3 regions of the Mycobacterium shigaense genome follow, and region 1 is predicted to be linked to each of the others. Evidence: predicted binding sites of a transcription regulator. Region 1 holds the regulator's gene; each other region holds the start of a gene.

Evidence for each region. The regulator LexA, encoded in region 1, represses DNA repair genes until DNA is damaged. The targets are predictions, from matches to a motif close to CGAACANNTGTTCG.
Region 2: a site for LexA is predicted at 2,711-2,724, ahead of MSG_RS05225 (error-prone DNA polymerase). Genes of this name have one in related genera too.
Region 3: a site for LexA is predicted at 4,335-4,348, ahead of ruvC (crossover junction endodeoxyribonuclease RuvC). Genes of this name have one in related genera too.

Annotation. Positions count from the first base shown of each region.
Region 1 covers NZ_AP018164.1:1,900,705-1,906,970, forward strand. The annotation lists gene MSG_RS08940 (LGFP repeat-containing protein) at 192-2,435, shown strand; gene lexA (transcriptional repressor LexA) at 2,457-3,152, opposite strand; gene MSG_RS08950 (LysM peptidoglycan-binding domain-containing protein) at 3,444-3,944, shown strand; gene nrdR (transcriptional regulator NrdR) at 4,102-4,566, shown strand; gene MSG_RS08960 (peroxynitrite isomerase) at 4,594-5,079, shown strand; gene MSG_RS08965 (PhzF family phenazine biosynthesis protein) at 5,085-5,771, opposite strand; gene MSG_RS08970 (alpha/beta fold hydrolase) at 5,805-6,266, opposite strand, start outside.
Region 2 covers NZ_AP018164.1:1,103,448-1,109,713, forward strand. The annotation lists gene MSG_RS05210 (MaoC family dehydratase) at 1-82, shown strand, start outside; gene otsB (trehalose-phosphatase) at 79-1,239, opposite strand; gene MSG_RS05220 (wax ester/triacylglycerol synthase domain-containing protein) at 1,181-2,578, opposite strand; gene MSG_RS05225 (error-prone DNA polymerase) at 2,738-6,022, shown strand; gene MSG_RS05230 (hypothetical protein) at 6,116-6,266, shown strand, end outside.
Region 3 covers NZ_AP018164.1:2,020,892-2,027,157, forward strand. The annotation lists gene MSG_RS09630 (YebC/PmpR family DNA-binding transcriptional regulator) at 1-525, shown strand, start outside; gene MSG_RS09635 (polyamine aminopropyltransferase) at 532-2,127, opposite strand; gene MSG_RS09640 (DUF350 domain-containing protein) at 2,124-2,579, opposite strand; gene MSG_RS09645 (DUF4247 domain-containing protein) at 2,614-3,045, opposite strand; gene MSG_RS09650 (DUF2617 family protein) at 3,060-3,563, opposite strand; gene MSG_RS09655 (DUF4178 domain-containing protein) at 3,573-4,184, opposite strand; gene ruvC (crossover junction endodeoxyribonuclease RuvC) at 4,383-4,952, shown strand; gene ruvA (Holliday junction branch migration protein RuvA) at 4,949-5,563, shown strand; gene ruvB (Holliday junction branch migration DNA helicase RuvB) at 5,560-6,266, shown strand, end outside.

The sequences.
Region 1 (6,266 bases):
TGCTATTTGACTTCGTATTCTTTGCTGGCTATAGGAAAGTTATGTGAGCCCGCGACTACACGAAGTCGAGTGAAGTTGATAATCCGGGGTGGGGTGCGAAACCGCTCGCAGGGTCTGCAGGCGATGAGCATGGCCAACGAAACAGGCATATCCGTCGGCTGGGAGGCTGGGTGAACGGGCAGATAGGCCAACTGTGCAAGCTCTTTGGGCGTGCGCTGGTCAGCGTGACGGCGGCTGCCGTGGCTGCCGCATTGCTGGCACCTGCTGCTGTGGCGTCTCCGATCGGCGACGCGGAGGCGGCCATGATGGCCGAGTGGACCAAGGCCGGTGGCGACACCTCACCGCTGGGTCCCCGCAAGGGCGACGTGTACCCCGCCGGGGACGGCTTCGAGCTGAACTTCGACGGCGGCAAGATGTTCTACACCACGGCCACCGGGGCAAGATACATTTACGGGCCGATTCTGGACAAATACGAGATGCTGGGCGGCCCCGTGGGCAGCGATCTGGGCTTCCCGACCATCAACGAAGTCCCCGGGCTGGCCGGGCCCGACAGCCGGGTGGCGACCTTTTCGGCCAGTGACAAGCCGGTGATCTTCTGGACGCCCGACCACGGTGCGTTCGTGGTGCGCGGCGCCCTGAACGCGGCTTGGGACAAACTCGGCAGCTCGGGCGGCGTGCTCGGTGTCCCGGTCGGCGACGAGACCTACGACGGCGAGATCTCCTCGCAGAAGTTCACCGGCGGTCAGATCTCCTGGAACCGCAAATCCAAGGAATTCACCACCGAACCGTCGGCGCTGGCCGATCAGCTCAAGGGCCTGCAGGTCGCGATCGATCCGGCCGCGGCCATCAACATGGCGTGGCGCGCGGCCGGCGGCACCGGCGGCCCGCTGGGCGCCAAGCAGGGCGGTCAGTACCCGATCGGCGGCGACGGGATTGCCCAGAACTTCGCCGGCGGCAAGGTGTTCTTCACCCCGGCCACCGGGGCGAACGCCGTCGAGACGAACATCCTGGCCAAGTACGAGTCGTTGGGCGGCCCCGTCGGCAGCGACCTGGGGTTCCCCACCGCCAACGAGGCCGACGGCGGCCTCGGGCCGTCCAGCCGGATTGCCACGTTCTCCGCGGCCGACAAGCCGGTGATCTTCTGGACCTCCGACCACGGCGCGTTCGTCGTGCGCGGCGCGCTGAAAACCGCGTGGGACAAGCTGCGCGGCGCCGGCGGCACACTCGGCGCCCCGGTGAGCGATCAGTCCGTGGACGGCGACGTGGTCTCGCAGAAGTTCACCGGCGGCAAGATCTCGTGGAACCGGGCGAAGAACACGTTCTCCACGGACCCGGCGAACCTGGCGCCGTTGTTGTCCGGCCTGCAGGTGACGGGCCAGAATCAGCCGAGTGGGACCGCGCCGCTGCCGTCCCACGCCAAGGACTGGCTGACCTGGCGCTGGTGGTACCTGCTGGCCATCGTTCCGCTGCTGGTCTTGATCGCCTTGTCGGTGTTCCTGGCGGTGCGCGCCAGGCGCCGCCGTTCCCGCCGGCAGCCCGAGCCCTACCTGCTCGAGAGCGAGCTGGACGCGTCCGGCTACGACGAGACGGGCGAACCTCGCTGGGGCCCCGACTACACCGAAGGCGCGACCGAGGACTACCGATTCGGTGAGTCGCCGGAGGACGCGCGTGTGGCCGGCGCGCCGCACGGCCACTGGCCACACGCGGCCTATGAGGCCGGCGACGACAAAGAGGTTTGGGGCGCTGGGGAATACGTCGACGAGGAACGTGCCGAGCAGCACGATCCCGACGCGGTCGACACCGATTCCATCCCCGTCGTCTCGGCGGCGGAGCTCGCGGCCGCCGGCTACGCCGATGCCGGCCCGGACGACGCTTATCCGGACGACGCTTATCCGGACGACGCTTATCCGGACGACGCTTATCCGGACGACTCCTACGCGGAGGGCGGCTACCCCGACGACGCCTCCGAGGCCGTGTACGCCGGGGCCTTCGGTCCCGACGACGGCTACGAGGAGTTCGCGGGACCCGGCGCGGAGCCGGCCCAGGCCGTCACCGCCGACACTGACGCCGACTTCCCTGACCTGGCCGTGCCGCATACTCCGCCGGATGTCGCGGCCGCGGGTGCCGCCGCCGGCGTGGCCGCCGCGCCTGCCGCACCGAGATCCGGGCGGCACGCGGCCGCGGACGTCGATGAGGACGATCTGGATTTCGTTCCGACCGGCGGCTTTGTGGCGCTAACGCCGGCCGGGCGCCCGACGATCCACCTGCCCATGGACGATCCGTATCAGATGCCCGACGGCTATCCCATCAAGGCCAGCCCCCGCTTCGGGCTGTACTACACCCCCGACAGCGAGTTGTACCACGACACGCTGGCCGAGATCTGGCTGTCCAGCGAGGAAGCCGCCGTCGCGAACGGCTTCGTCAGGGCCGACTGACGGCCACCGAGCGTCGGGCGGCTACACCTTGCGAATCACGGTGACGACCTTGCCCAGCACGGTCGCGTCATTTCCGGGAATGGGGTCGAACGCCGGGTTGTGCGGCATCAGCCACACCTGACCTCCGGCGCGTTTGAAGGTTTTGACGGTCGCCTCACCGTCGAGCATGGCCGCGACGATGTCGCCGTTGTCGGCGACATTCTGCTGCCGCACGACCACCCAGTCGCCGTCGCAGATCGCGGCCTCGACCATCGAGTCGCCGACCACCTTAAGCAGGAACAGCGTGCCCTCGCCGACCAATTCACGCGGCAGCGGGAAGACGTCCTCGACGGCCTCTTCGGCGAGGATCGGTCCGCCGGCCGCGATGCGCCCGAGCACGGGAACGAAGGTGGGTTCGGGTAGGGCGTCGGACCCCGCGACCTCGGTCACGGGTGCCGCCCCGGTGTCGTCGGCGCCGCGAACATCGACGGCGCGGGGACGGTTCGGGTCGCGGCGCAGATAGCCCTTGCGTTCCAGGGTGCGCAGCTGGTGTGCCACCGAGGAAGTGGACGTCAGGCCGACGGCATCGCCGATCTCCCGGATGCTGGGCGGGTAGCCGCGGGTTGTCACCGACTCGCGGATGACGTTGAGGATGGTGCGTTGCCGCTCGGTAAGCGATGGATCCACGGAGTGCAGCCGGCCGTCGGGGCCGGCCGAGGTGTCGTTGCTGTCGCTCATGGCACTGAATGTAGCGGGGCAGCACCGTAGAATCAAACATGTGTTCGACTAGCGTGTCGTCGCAGCACAGCGGGGCCTAAAGACCCTATGACGGGCGAATCACACGTGTGTAACTTTTTTTCGGATCGGGTATCCGCGCCGCATGACGGCCCTGACATTCCCGCCAGTTTTGTCGGTGGTGCGGTCTAGCGTTTGGCGTGTGCGACACGCTTCGCTCAAATGTTCGGATATCGAACACACGAGCGATACAGTCGAACACACGAGCGAGTACTACCGACCGGAGGAACGCACATGACACTCATCCACACCGTCTCGTCGCGTACCAGCGATGTCCGGCGTCCGAGCAACACCCTCGCTCAAGGGACCCGTTACGACCGCGAGCGCGTCGTGCGGGCCCGCCGGCCGGTTGCGGCGCGCCCGGCTGACCTGCGGATGCGCTACCACGGCACCGGCGTCGCCAGGTCGACGGCACCGCACCGTCGCGGTCGTCCGGCCTCGCTGATGACCACGCTCGGGCTGGCCTTGCTGGCCGGAGTCATCACCGTCTGGCTGGGCCTGATCGCCAACCTTGGCGAGATGGCCAACGGCGTCTCCGGGAACTCTGCCACCGCCGCCGTGCCGGACAGGCTCGCTGTCGTGCGGGTCGAGCCGGGCGAGTCCTTGCAGGACGTGGCGCACCGGGTGGCGCCTGACGCACCGGCTCGCCAGGTCGCCCAGCGCATCCGCGAACTCAACGACTTGAACTCGCCGGCGTTGTCGGCGGGCCAGACGCTGATCGCCCCGGTCGGCTGACGAAGCCGCGACGGCGCGCGAAAACCGCTCTACGCCAAGGCGCTTCGGGCCCCGGGGCGGCCGGTGCAGCCACGTCGTGGCCGTGTTGGCCTGCCGGGGGACCGCACAGGTACGCTCGTGGTGTTCCGCGAGGTGTCAGCACGGCAAAGGAGCAGTCATGCACTGTCCGTTCTGCCGTCATCCCGATTCCCGGGTGATCGACTCGCGCGAAACCGATGAAGGCCAAGCGATTCGGCGCCGCCGGTCCTGCCCCGAGTGTAGGCGACGCTTCACCACGGTCGAGACCGCCGTCCTGGCCGTCGTCAAACGCAGCGGTGTCACCGAGCCGTTCAGCCGCGAGAAGGTGATGAAGGGCGTCCGCCGCGCCTGCCAGGGCCGTCAGGTCGACGAGGACGCGCTGAGCCTGCTGGCCCAGCAGGTGGAAGACACCGTGCGTGCGGCCGGGTCGCCGGAAGTCCCCAGCCACGAGGTGGGCCTGGCGATCCTGGGCCCGTTGCGTGACCTCGACGAGGTCGCTTATCTGCGTTTTGCGTCGGTATACCGATCCTTCACCTCGGCCGAGGATTTCGAGCGCGAGATCGAGGCGCTACGCAAGCACCGCGAGGTACCGGCCCCGGGCTGACCCGGTGCGCGGGGCTAGGCTGTATTCATGCCCGCGGCGCTGCATCCCGATCTCGAGGCGCTGGCGCCGCTGCTGGGCACGTGGGCGGGTCGGGGCACCGGAAAGTACCCGACGATCGAGACCTTCGACTACGACGAGGAAGTCGTCTTCTCCCATGTCGGCAAGCCGTTTTTGGTCTACTCGCAAAAAACCAGGGCGGCTTCGGACGGCCGACCGCTACATGCCGAGACGGGGTATCTGCGGGTGCCGCGACCGGGGAACGCCGAGCTCGTTCTCGCGCACCCGAACGGCATCTCCGAAATCGACGTGGGCACCTACTCGGTGACCGGCGATGTCATCGAAATCGAGTTGGCCACAACGGTCATCGGGTTGGCGCCGACGGCCAAAGAGGTGACCGCGTTGACCCGTTCGCTTCGCGTCGTCGGCGACGAGCTGTCCTACCTGCTGCAGATGGGCGCGGTCGGGCAACCCCTGCAGGAGCATCTCGCCGCGGTATTGCGCCGCAAGCCCTGACGCGATCAATTCAGCCGTCGCGCACCGTCGTTGACGACGCGGCCGGCCACGCGTAACCAGCCGTCGGGGCTGTAGGTGGTCTCGAGTATCGACCCCTTGCCCTGCGTGATCCTCAGGTCGCGGCCGAGGTGATCGGTGATCCGTAACGCCGCCGAGCCCGTCGCCTCGTCCTCCGGCACGCCCAGGCTTGCGGCGAACATCCGCGAACGCAGCCACCCGGCCGATTCGTCGACCCAGGCCCACAGGTAATGGGCGGTATCGTCCGCGAACTCGGCCGGATCGGCCGCCAAAAGCCGCTCGGCGGAATCGAATTCGTGGAGGGTGAAGTCGGGGGCCCATTGCGCGTCGGCGCTGACGCCCACCAGATCACCGGCGTAGTGCACCTGGACGATCCCGGCCCTTACCCGAAGCGTGTCGATCGGCGCACCGATGTCGCGCAGCCACCACGATGCGCCGACGGCCGGGTGCCCGGCGAAGGGAAGCTCGGTACTCGGCGTGTGAATGGCGGCGACCGCGGTGGTCGAGCCGGCATCGGGGAGCTCAACGAATATCGTTTCGCTGTAACCCAACTCGGTCGCCAGGCGTTGTCGCCCGGCGGGCTCGACCTGCGCGGCATCGACGACCCCGAGCGGGTTGCCGTGCCTTCCGTCGGCATCGGTGAACACGCGCAAGACCGTCACATCGATAGCCATGCCCCGACTGTACGGCGCGGGTCAACCGAAATATCAGGTGGCGCTGCGCTCGTCGGATCCCATCGCGTTGAGCACCGCGACGCGGGTGTCCGCCGAGCCGGTGATCGTCTTTTCGCCGCTGCCGCTACGCAGCAAACGGCGCAAGGCGGCCTGATCGTATTCGGCGGGCGCGGTGGTCTCGATGAAGCGCTGGACCACGTCGATGAAGCGGGCCGGGTCCTCGTGGAAGGGGAAGTGGCCCGCGCCCTCGAAGATTTCCAGGCGGGAGCCGGGCATCGCGGCGTGGGCCATCCAGGCGTGTCGGACCGGGACGACGACATCCTTTGTGCCCCAAACGATTTGGGTGGGAATGGCCTCGGCCAGATAACATCGGTCCAGGAAGGTGACGATCTGCCCGCGCCAGTCCACCACGGCCCGCAGTGTCCGGCTGAACGCCGACGAGGCCGTCGGCTCCGGCAGGTCGTCCAGGATGCGCAGCACGTGGGGCAGGTCGCG
Region 2 (6,266 bases), 800 kb from region 1:
CACGCAGGCTTCGGGCGCCGAGGGGGCCGAGGCCGGCCGGGTGGTGCTTGACGACGGCGAGGTGGAATACGTCGAGGGCTAAGCCGGGGCGGCGAGTCGGCGAGCCAGCCGTTCGGTGAACTCGGCGGCCCGCGCCGGGTTGTCCAACGCGAACCGCGCGGCGGTGGCTCGGTCGCCATCGTCGTTGTGCCGCACCAGGATTGGTATGCCGTCCTCGCGCACCGCGTCGAACGCGTCTTCGTCGGTGATGTCGTCGCCGAGATAGACCGGCGTCAGCGAGCCCGATCCGGCCCGGTGCAGATGGTCGATTACCCAGCGCAAAGTCTTGCCCTTGTCCCAGTCGATGTCGGGACGCAGTTCGATGACCTCGCGCCCGGTGGTCACCCGCAGCGCGTCGCGCTGGCCCGCTGATCGGACCGCCGCCGCGACCTCGGCGACGTGATCGCGGGCGGCGTTGCGGTAGTGCACGGCGACGCCGAATCGTTTGTGCTCCACCACGACACCGGGAATCGACCCGAGCTGCTCGCGCAGCTGGGCGGCCGCCCGCTCGAGCACGGGGATGGCCGCGGCCGCGGCGTCGTTTTGGTGATGCGTGCCGTCGGGGGCCGTCAGTTCGAAGCCGTGGCTGCCCGCATACCAGATGCCGGGCAGGCCGATGCGCGTGCGCACGTCGGCGAGGTCGCGCCCGGATAGCACGGCGACCGGACACCGCGCGGCCAACTCCTGCAACGCCTCGCCGGCGCCGGCGACCAGCCGAGCCGCGTCGGGGTCGTTGACGATGTCGGACAGGGTCCCGTCGAAGTCGAAGAACACCGCGGGTGACTCGACGGTCAGGTCGCCGCTGAGAGCCTGCAATGCGTCGGGCAGCTGCGACATCCGCCGGTCCCCGGTTCGCACGCCGACGTCGCGCACGTCGGCGACCACCGTGTCCGCGCCGCGCAGGGCGTCGGGATCCCCGACCCCGATGACCAACGCGAATCCGCCGTTGCGCCCGGCCGCCACGCCCGCCGCGTCGTCGGCGACGACCACGGTGCGTCCCGCGCGCGTGCCCAGCCGCTCAACGGCCTGGCGAAGGCCCGCGGGGTTCGACGCGAACGTGGCGGCGCCGACGCCGATCTGCCGCAGTTGCCGGACCAACGCGGCCGCGGCATCCCCTACATGGTCTCCGAACAGCACCGCGTCATGGCGGCGTGGGTCGATGGTCGGCGGCTCCAACTCGGGCACGACCCACCTTCTCACGGGCGGCGACGCCACCGCGGGCCGGGCGCTTGCGCCGCCGTGTGGTGAACAGCAGCACGGAGTCGTCGCTGAGTGCCACTAGCCGTGCCATCTCCCGTTTGATGCCGGCGGCGAGCAGTGCGAGTTCGGGTGCGGCGTCGTAGTCGGCGGTCATCCCGAAAATCAGTTCGTCGCCGTAGCTCAGTACCGAGACACCGCGGGACAGTTCGGCGGCCGTGGGTGGAATCGGCAGCAGGCGTTGGACGGTCTTACCCATCAGCCCCAGCCGGTGCCGCGGGCCGGGCTCGTTGGTGGCCAATGTGACGATGCCGGGTTGCGGGAGCCGGCGCTTGATCAGCTCAACCGCCTTGGCGCACAACACCACTGGAGGAAGGCTGGTGGCCAGGTCCGCGATGGAGACGCTGGGCGCAATGTCCTGCCGGGGCCGGTTCAGTTTGCTGTGCACGCTGCGCAGTCGCGCAACCGGATCGTCGTGTTCCACCGGCAGGTAGGGCAGCATGCCCGAGCCGCGATCGTCGGTGTTCTCCAGCACGCGCAGCGACTGCGCGTGGGGCTGTTCGCCATGGTGCAGCAACACGTTCCGGAAGCCCTCGGTGATCGCGGCCAGCGCGACGTCGTTGGGGGTCACGCCGAACTTGTCGCACACGTGCTCGACGGCGGTGCGAGAAATCCGCACGGTTTGATAGCGCCGCATGGTCGCCGTCGTCCCGAGCGTGGACGTCAGCGCCGCGGGCCACACCGCTGCCGTCACCGTGTTGGTGAGGGCGCCGGCGACGGCCGAGGCCCGCCACAGGGTGTCGACCCAGCCTCGCTGTGGGGTGTCCTCCGGTGAAACATCCTTGCCGGCAACGCGATTGGCGAAAGCCTCGCTGTCGGCATCGTCGCAGAGCCGGGTGAGTAGCTGGGCTGCGGACGTGCCGTCGGCGAGATGGTGGTGAATCTTCATCAAGATCGCCCACTGTTTGCCCTTCAGGCCTTCGATGACCCAGCACTCCCACAGCGGGCGATTTCTCGCCAGGGGCCGCTCCAGCGCGTGGGCGATGGCCCGAGACAGGTCGGCCTCATCGCCCGGACGCAGTGCCGCGATGCGGCGCACGTGGTGGGCGACGTCGAATTCCGGATCTTCGGTCCACTGTCGGTCGCCGTTGAAGGCGTTGAACCGCAGTATCTGAGTGCACCGCGGTATTGACCGGATGCGTTCCGCCAGAATCCTTTTCAGTTGCTCGAAGTCGGGCACCGCGCCGTCGACGACGGCGACGGCACCGATCGCCATTCTCGCTTGCCGATCCGTGTTCGCGGTGCGTAAACCCGTATCCCGCGACGCGTTCAGCCGTGCCATCCTTCGTCCCCACCCGGTTGAGCCCTATGCCAGTATCCGTTGCGGAGTCCCGTGGGCGGTAGGCCCAGGGCGTTAAGAACCTGTTTAGAAGTTGAAAACCTCTTTAACAACTTCTTGAGCACCGCGGCTAATCGAACATCTATTCGATAGACTCCGGGTGTGGGTTTCAGCAATGAGCCGCGGAGTTGGGCGGAAATGGAGCGGCTGCTCGACAGCAAGCCGCGGCACGCCGGCACGCCGGTTCGGGCGGAACTCCCGGAAGAGGCCCCCTGGTCGCGCAAGCGGGAGGTGTACGAACCACCGGCCGGGCGGCGGGAGCGCTCGTCCGTCGCGTATGCCGAGTTGCACGCGCATTCGGCGTACAGCTTTCTCGACGGAGCCAGCACGCCGGAGGAGCTGGTCGAGGAGGCCGCCCGGCTGGATCTGCGGGCCCTGGCGCTGACCGACCACAACGGTCTGTACGGGGCGGTGCGGTTCGCCGAGGCGGCCGCGGAACTCGACGTGCGCACCGTGTTCGGCGCCGAGCTGTCGCTGGGATCGACCGCGCGCACCGAGGCGCCGGATCCACCCGGGCCGCATCTGCTGGTGCTGGCTCGCGGCCCGGAAGGGTATCGGCGGCTGTCGCGGCAGCTGGCCGCGGCGCATCTGGCCGGCGGCGAGAAGGGCAAGCCGCGCTTCGACTTCAACGCGCTCACCGAGGCCGGGGGCGGCCACTGGCACATCCTGACCGGCTGTCGCAAAGGCCATGTACGTCAAGCGCTTTCCGCCGAAGGTCCCGACGCGGCGCAGCGGGCGCTGGCCGATCTGGTGGATCGGTTCGGGGCGCACCGGGTCAGCATCGAGCTGACCCAGCATGGCCATCCGCTCGACGACGAACGCAACGCCGTGCTGGCCGCGCTCGCGCCGCGGTTCGGGGTCGGCGTCGTCGCCACCACCGGGGCGCACTTCGCGGGGCCGTCGCGGCGCCGGCTGGCCATGGCGATGGGCGCGATCCGGGCGCGGCAGTCGCTGGATGCAGCCGCGAGATGGCTGGCCCCGCTGGGCGGCTCGCACCTGCGCTCCGGCGACGAGATGGCCCGGCTGTTCGCGTGGTGCCCCGATGCGGTGAGCGCCGCGGCCGACCTCGGTGAGCAGTGCGCGTTCGGGCTGGCGCTGATCGCGCCGCAGCTGCCGCCGTTCGACGTGCCCGCCGGGCACACCGAGGACAGCTGGTTGCGGCAGCTGACGATGACGGGGGCGCGGGACCGCTACGGACTTCCCGAGAGCGCGCCGCGCGCCTACGCCCAGATCGAGCATGAGCTGAAAGTCATCGCACACTTGAGCTTTCCGGGCTACTTCCTGGTGGTTCACGATATCGCCCGGTTCTGCCGGGACAACAACATCCTGTGCCAGGGCAGGGGATCGGCGGCCAACTCCGCGGTCTGCTACGCCCTCGGGGTCACCGCCGTGGACCCGGTGGCCAACGAGCTGCTGTTCGAGCGCTTCTTGTCGCCGGCTCGCGACGGGCCGCCCGACATCGACATGGACATCGAATCGGACCAGCGCGAAAAGGTCATCCAGTACGTCTACGACAAATACGGCCGCGACCACGCCGCCCAGGTCGCCAACGTCATCACCTACCGGGGAAAGATCGCGGTGCGCGACATGGCCCGCGCCCTGGGCTTCTCGCAGGGCCAGCAGGACGCGTGGAGCAAGCAGATCAGCCACTGGAGCGGGTTGGCGGACTCACCCGATGTCGACGGCATTCCCGAGCCGGTGATCGACCTGGCGACCCAGATCCGGAACCTACCGCGACACATGGGAATTCATTCCGGCGGCATGGTGATCTGCGACCGCCCGATCGCCGATGTGTGCCCAGTGGAATGGGCGCGCATGGACAACCGCAGCGTCCTGCAGTGGGACAAAGACGACTGCGCGGCAATCGGTCTGGTGAAGTTCGATCTGCTCGGGCTGGGCATGCTCAGCGCGCTGCACTATGCGATCGACCTGGTGGCCGAACACAAGGGCATCCAGGTGGACCTGGCCAAACTCGACCTGTCCGAACCGGCGGTGTACGAGATGCTGCAGCGCGCCGATTCCGTCGGCGTGTTCCAGGTGGAGTCCCGCGCCCAGATGGCGACCCTGCCCAGGCTCAAGCCCCGGGTGTTCTACGACCTGGTGGTGGAGGTCGCGCTGATCCGGCCGGGGCCCATCCAGGGCGGGTCGGTGCATCCCTACATCCGGCGGCGCAACGGCGTCGACCCGGTCGTCTACGATCACCCATCCATGGCATCGGCATTGCGAAAGACATTGGGGGTACCGCTTTTTCAGGAGCAGCTGATGCAGCTCGCGGTGGACTGCGCCGGCTTTTCGGCCGCGGAGGCCGACCAGCTGCGGCGCGCCATGGGATCCAAGCGCTCGACAATGAGGATGCGACAGTTGCGCGGCCGGTTCTACGACGGCATGCGCGAACTGCACGGCGCCCCCGACGACGTGATCGACCGGACCTACGAAAAGCTGGAAGCCTTCGCCAACTTCGGCTTTCCCGAAAGCCACGCGCTGAGCTTCGCGTCGCTGGTCTTCTACTCGTCCTGGTTCAAGCTGCACCACCCGGCAGCGTTCTGTGCGGCGCTGCTGCGCGCCCAGCCGATGGGCTTCTACTCGCCCCAGTCGCTGGTGGCCGACGCCCGCCGGCACGGCGTGAGGGTGCACGGCCCGGACGTCAACGCCAGCCTGGCGCACGCCACGCTGGAAAATGCCGGCACCGAGGTCCGGCTGGGGCTCGGCGCCGTCCGCCACATCGGCGACGACCTCGCCGCGCGACTCATCGACGAACGAAAGACGAACGCCCCCTTTGCTTCTCTGCTTGACCTGACGACCCGGTTGCAGCTGTCTGTGCCGCAGACCGAGGCGCTGGCGACGGCCGGGGCGCTGGGCTGCTTCGGCATGTCGCGGCGCGAGGCGCTGTGGACGGCGGGGGCAGCGGCCACCCAGCGTCCCGACCGGCTACCCGGTGTGGGGTCCTCGTCGCATATCCCGGAGCTGCCGGGGATGAGCGAGCTGGAGCTGGCTGCCGCTGACGTGTGGGCCACCGGCATCTCCCCGGACAGCTATCCCACCCAGTTTCTGCGGGCCGACCTGGATGCGTTGGGCGTGGTGCCCGCCGGCGCGCTGGGCTCGGTGCCCGACGGCGACCGGGTGCTGATCGCCGGCGCGGTGACGCATCGGCAGCGACCCGGCACGGCGCAGGGGGTGACGTTCATCAACCTCGAGGACGAGACCGGCATGGTCAACGTGCTCTGCACGCCGGGGGTGTGGGCACGACACCGCAAGCTGGCCAACACCGCGCCGGCGCTGCTGATCCGCGGGCAGCTGCAAAACGCCAGCGGCGCGATCACCGTCGTCGCCGAACGGTTGGGCCGCATTTCGCTGTCCGTCGGCTCGAAGTCCCGCGACTTTCGCTGACTGCCCGCAAGGAGCCCATTGCCGGACAATTCGATATGGCCGTTGCCCGCCGCGTCGTAAACTAATCGAACCCAAAGTTTCAAGGGAGTCGAGATGGCATTCCGGCTTACTCGCCGCGGCGGCGCGATATTGGGTTGTGCTGCGGCGCTTGTTCTTTCTCCCGCGACTGCCAGCGCCGATCTGCCCGACCCGCACCAGCCGGACATGACCAAGGGCTTCTGTCCGGGTGGTCGATGGGGCTACG
Region 3 (6,266 bases), 120 kb from region 1:
GCCGGCGGCGCCGACTACCAGACCATCATGTACGAGGGCTACGGGCCCAACGGCGTCGCCGTGCTGATCGAGTGCCTGACCGACAACCGCAACCGTGCGGCCGGCGAGGTCCGGGTGGCGGTGACTCGCAACGGCGGCAACATGGCCGACCCGGGCTCGGTGTCCTACCTGTTCACCCGCAAGGGCGTCGTCACGCTGGAGAAGAATGGCCTGACCGAGGACGACGTGCTGACGGCAGTGCTGGACGCCGGCGCCGAGGACGTCAACGACCTGGGTGAGAGCTTCGAGATTATCTCCGAGCCGACCGACCTGGTGGCGGTCCGCACTGCGCTGCAGGACGCCGGCATCGACTACGAATCCGCCGAGGCCAGCTTCCAGCCGTCGGTCAGCGTGCCCGTCGACGTCGACGGCGCCCGCAAGGTGTTCAAGCTCGTCGACGCCCTGGAGGACAGCGACGACGTGCAGAACGTGTGGACCAACGTCGACCTGTCCGACGAGGTGCTCGCCGCCCTCGACGAGGAGTAGCTCGCGTTAGTCGTACCCGTGCCGCATGTCCTCGACGATGCGCGGGTTGTCCAGCGTCGACGGGTCCAGCGGGCGGGGGCCGACATCGGCGGAGAACACCGTCGCGGCCTGCAACACCTGCTGGTTGAGGAAGCGCAGCGGCGGCGCGTTGGCGGGCATGGTCGGGGTCGGCGGGGCATCGCCGCGGCCGGCCAGCGCGAAACCCCAATCGCCGAAGGTGGGCACGTGCACGTGATACGGCGTGACCGCGTAACCGGCCGAACGGATCGTCGACACCGTGCGCCAGAACGCCGTCAAGGTGGAGAACGGGCTGCCCGCCTGCACCAGCATCAGCCCGCCGGGCGCCAGCGCGTGCGCGACCAACGCGTAGAACTCGGACGAATACAGCCGGCCCAGCACCGGGGTGTCCGGGTCGGGCAGATCGACGATGACGGCGTCGAAGCCGCCCGGTGGGCGCGCCTCCGGATGCGGGGCGCGCAACCAGTTCATCGCGTCGTCGATCACGATGTCGACCCGCGGGTTGTCCAGCGCGCCGCCGTTGGCTTCATGCAAGGTGGTGCGCGCGATGTCGATCACCGCGGCGTCGAGTTCGACCTGCACGATCTTGTCGACACCGGGCTGGCGCAACAACTCTCGCGCGGCCAGGCCGTCGCCGCCGCCGAGCACCAGCACCGAGTGCGCGCCTTCCCCACCTGGCCTGCCGAGCGCGGGGTAGACGACGCTCTCGGTGTAGCGGTATTCGTCCCGGGTGGAGAACTGCAAACCGCCGTCGAGGTACAAGCGCGTGTCGTTGTCGCGGCGGGTGACCACGATCTCCTGGTAAGCGGTGTGCCGATAGGCGATAATCGGATCGGCGTAAAGCCTTTGGCGACTTGTGGTTTCGACGTCGTGAGAGCGGACCAGCAGTGAGACCAGCAGCGCGAGGGCGGCGGCGAGCGCGGTCAGCGCCGTCACCAGCTGCCTGGTCGATACCACGCGTCGCAGCAAGAACATCGCCACGACGGCCGCGGCGACCAGGTTGATGATGCCGGTGGCTGCCGCGCCGCGGATCATCCCCAGCTGCGGCAGCAGAATGAACGGCCACACCAGCCCGCCGACCAGCGCGCCCAGGTAGTCGGCCGCGTTGAGGTTGGCCAGCGTCCGGCCGGCATCGGTGGCCCCCGCCGTGCGCCCCTGTTGCAGCAGCGTCATCAGCAGCGGCACCTCGGCGCCGACCAGCCCGCCGATCACGGCGGTGCTGATCGCCAGCACCCAGGTCGACCCGTCGACGAACGCGAACACGACATACAGTGCCGCCGCGGACAGTCCGCCGATGATGCCTAGCAGCGCCTCGATTGCAATGAAAGTTATTGCCGCATAACGCAATAACGGCTTGACTAGCAGTGCGCCCGCGCCCAGTGCCGCGATGTAGCCCGCGACGATCAGCGAGGTGGCGACGATGCCGCCGCCGTTGAGGCTCGCCGACAGCGTCAGCAGTGCCAACTCGTACACGATGCCGCACGCCGCACACGCCGCGACGGCCGCCAGCAACACGGCCCGCCAGCGTGCCGACGTTTGCGTCGGCCGGACCCCCTGTGGCGCCGGCGAGTCGACCGATGTCATGACACCGCGGCGGCCGTCACAAACCCCACCGCCAGCAGCATCACGGCCACCGCGAACGACCCGGGATGCAGCGCCGGGTCGTCGACGTGCTCGTGGAAGTTGCCCGGAATCAGCACGTGAACCGCCAGCAGCGCGACGGCCAACAGGGCCACACCCATCAGGCCGTAGACCGCCACGCCCAACAGCCCCTGGCCCAGCTGGCTATACGAGTTGGCGATCGCGCTGACGATAACGACGGTGAGCGAGACGTACATCGCGCACGCAACGACCACGGCGTTCGGGCGGCGATCGAGGAAAACCAGTTGGCGCAGCTTGCCGGGGGTCAACAGGTCTACCATGTAGAACCCGATCAGCAGGACCCCCATGCCGACAACGAAATACAGGATCGTCGCGACGACGCCTTTGAGGACTGGGTTGACGTCGACGTTTCCGATCTCGAAGGCAAGGTACACAGCTATCTCCTTTGCGGTTGCCGCCCGATAGGCATTACTTGGTCCCCCCGGGACCGCCGGGGGTTCCGCCGGAGCCGCTTGACGGGGAGCCGGGGCCGAACCCGGGGCCGAGGAAGATGAACGACCCGTGGTTGTATCCGGCGCTCAAGGTTTCGACCCGGATGGTGCAGGGGCGGTTGCCGTCCGGGCCGACGATCACGATGTTGTTGCTGTACCGCAGGTACTCATTATTGTCGTTGTCGGCGCGTGCGTCGGGCGCCTGATAGTCGGCGAGGGAGTCGGCCACCTCGTCGGGGGTGTCGCTGCACACGTACCGCGTTCCGTTGGCGTCGCGGGCATACTCCTTGTAGTTGCTCGCGATGTAGGACGCAATGTCCTTGTTGAGCAACATGATTCCGAAGACCAACGACGCGATCCCGGCGAGCGCCAGGCCACCGGAGAGAATGAGCAAGCCGTTGCGGCTCATGCGGTTCCAGCGGCTCACGGGTGCCACCGGCTCGCCGTGTGCACCACCACGCCGCCGGATGCCGCCGGGTACAGGTGCCAGGTCTGCCAGCGCCAGCCGGTGCCGTCGGGCTCGGCGGCCAGCACGGTCAGGGCGGCGTCATCGCCGGGAAACGTACCGCCCAGCCAGCCGGTCGCGGTGCTGCACTCGTCCCGAAGCCGTTGCGCGAGTTGGCGAAACACCTCCTCGTCGTGCATGACCGTGCTGGATTCGATGCGGTAGCCTGGGGCGTCCGCATGCTCCGGAAGCGGGCCGCCGTGCTTGCGGGCGGTGCATGACACCTGTTCGGAGAAGCGACCCGCGGCGTGTTCGACCGTGACGACGTGTGAGGCGCCCAGCACCCCGAGCCGCAGCGCACCGCCGCCGGGATGCTCCAGCAGGTAGCTGGCCAGCGGTGGGGGCGCCGGAGCATTGAGCGCCAGCCCGAGTCGTGTTCCGGATACGTCCGCCGGAGCCACGGCGAGTCGATGGAGCGGCACCGGGTGGTCCTAGGGGGCTGACGGTGGAGGAGCGGGGTAGACGGTGAGCTCGCCGGGCAGCACGGGCTTGCCCGTCGATATCTCCCACGGCATGTCGGGGGCCCAGCGCTCGAACGACAACAGTGCCGACTCGTCGGCGTTGGTGCAGTCCAGGAATTCCATCTCGCCGCCGGGGGGCAGCCCGGTCGTGCCCTCGCTGGTGTAGGAGGACCGGCCCCGCTCGGATTCGTGGAAGGTCACGCCGTCCACCACGTACCGGTCGCCGGGCTGCAGCGTGAGGTCTTTGCGGGTCACCCACAGCGCCAGCTTGAGGCGCCCGTCGTCGTCCTCGACGCTGAACCACAGCGGCTGATCGCCGCCTTCCAGCAGGTGCTCCCACCAGACGAACGGGCCCTCGCGATACGTCACCGAACCGCGGACGACGTAGTCGATGCCGCCGTGGCTGACGATCGCGCCCGGACCCAGTTGCCGCGGCCCGAACTGCGGCATGGCGTTGAAGGTCAGCGGATCGGACCGGCCGCCGGGCTGGGCCGATTTCTTGGGCCGCCGCAAAGCGATGACGAGCACCACGATGGACGCGACGAACAGCACCGCGGCGAGTACCACCAGCAGTGTTCCCACGCCGTCCCTTTCCGTGCCCCGTCGCGAGAGCGAATTTTGGAACTCAAGTTAACAGCTTTTGCGCAGGGCGGGCCAGATACGCGCGCGGGCCAAGAAACCGGGCCCCGCGCGTGTCCTGCCGGCAGCGGTCGGTCCCGACCGCTACCCTATCGAACAGCTGTTCGGTGGATGAGGCTTGGGAAGAAGCGGGAGCGGGCAATGCGCGTGATGGGCGTCGATCCCGGGCTGACCCGGTGCGGGCTGTCGCTGGTCGAGACCGGGCGCGGCCGCAGCGTGGTCGCGCTGGACGTCGACGTGGTGCGTACCCCGTCGGATGCGCCGCTGCCCATGCGGCTGCTGGCCATCAGCGACGCGGTCGAGCACTGGCTGGACACCCACCGGCCGGACGTCGTGGCCATCGAGCGGGTGTTCTCCCAGCACAACGTGTCGACGGTGATGGGCACCGCGCAGGCCGGCGGCGTGATCGCGCTGGCGGCTGCCCGGCGCGCGGTCGAGGTGCACTTCCACACGCCCAGCGAGGTCAAGGCAGCCGTCACCGGCAACGGCACCGCTGACAAGGCTCAGGTCACCGCGATGATCACCAGAATCCTTGCGCTGCAATCCAAACCGACGCCGGCCGACGCCGCCGACGCGCTGGCGCTGGCCATCTGCCACTGCTGGCGCGCGCCGATGCTGGCCCGGATGGCCGCCGCCGAGGCGCTGGCCGCTAAGCAACGCGACGCCTACGCGGCCAAGCTGAAGAGCGCAAAGGTCAAGGCCGCCCGATGATCTCGTCGATACGCGGTGAAGTCCTCGAAGTGGCACTCGACCACGCGGTGATCGAGGCCGGCGGCGTCGGCTACCACGTCAACGCCACCCCCTCGACGCTGGCCACGTTGCGCCACGGCAGTGAAGCCCGGCTGGTCACCGCGATGATCGTGCGCGAGGATTCCCAGACGCTGTACGGATTTCCGGACCGCGACACCCGTGACCTGTTCTTGACGCTGCTCTCGGTGTCCGGCGTCGGGCCGCGGCTGGCCATGGCGACCCTGGCCGTGCACGACGCCGACTCGTTGCGCCAGGCGCTGGCCGACGGCGACGTCGTCGCGCTGACCCGGGTGCCCGGGATCGGCAAGCGCAGCGCCGAACGTATGGTGCTGGAGTTGCGCGACAAGATCTATGCCACCGGCACGTCCGCCCCGGCCCCGGCCGGCGCGAGCGCCAACGGCCACGCGGTGCGAGGCCCGGTGGTCGAGGCCCTGGTGGGTCTGGGCTTCGCAGCGAAGCAGGCCGAGGACGCTACCGACAGTGTGCTGGCCGCCAGCCGCGAAAAGGGTGAGCAGCCGACGACTTCCGGCGCGCTGCGCGCCGCCCTGTCGATACTGGGCAAGGCGAAATGAGCGACTACGACGATCCCGACGACTACGCGGATCGCGACCTGCGCGAAGTTTCTGGGGCCCTGACCGTCGGCGAGGGCGATGTCGACGTCAGCCTGCGGCCCCGCTCACTGGGGGAGTTCATCGGCCAGGCCCGGGTGCGCGAGCAGTTGCAGTTGGTCATCGAGGGAGCCAAAAATCGCGGCGGCACACCGGATCACATCCTGTTGTCGGGACCGCCGGGGCTGGGCAAGACGTCGCTGGCGATGATCATCGCCGCCGAGCTGGGTTCCTCGCTGCGCGTGACGTCGGGGCCCGCGCTCGAGCGCGCCGGCGATCTGGCCGCGATGCTGTCCAACCTGGTCGAGCACGACGTGCTGTTCATCGATGAGATCCATCGCATCGCCCGGCCTGCCGAGGAGATGCTCTACCTCGCGATGGAGGACTTCCGGGTCGACGTGGTGGTGGGCAAAGGCCCTGGGGCGACGTCGATTCCGCTGGACGTCGCACCGTTCACCCTGGTCGGTGCGACCACCCGGTCGGGTGCGCTGACGGGACCGCTGCGTGACCGGTTCGGCTTCACCGCGCACATGGATTTCTACGAGCCGTCCGAACTCGAGCGGGTGCTGAGCCGGTCGGCCGGCATCCTCGGCATCGAGCTGGGCGCCGATGCCGGCGCCGAGATCGCCCGGCGCTCGCGCGGGACGCCCCGCATCGCCAACCGCCT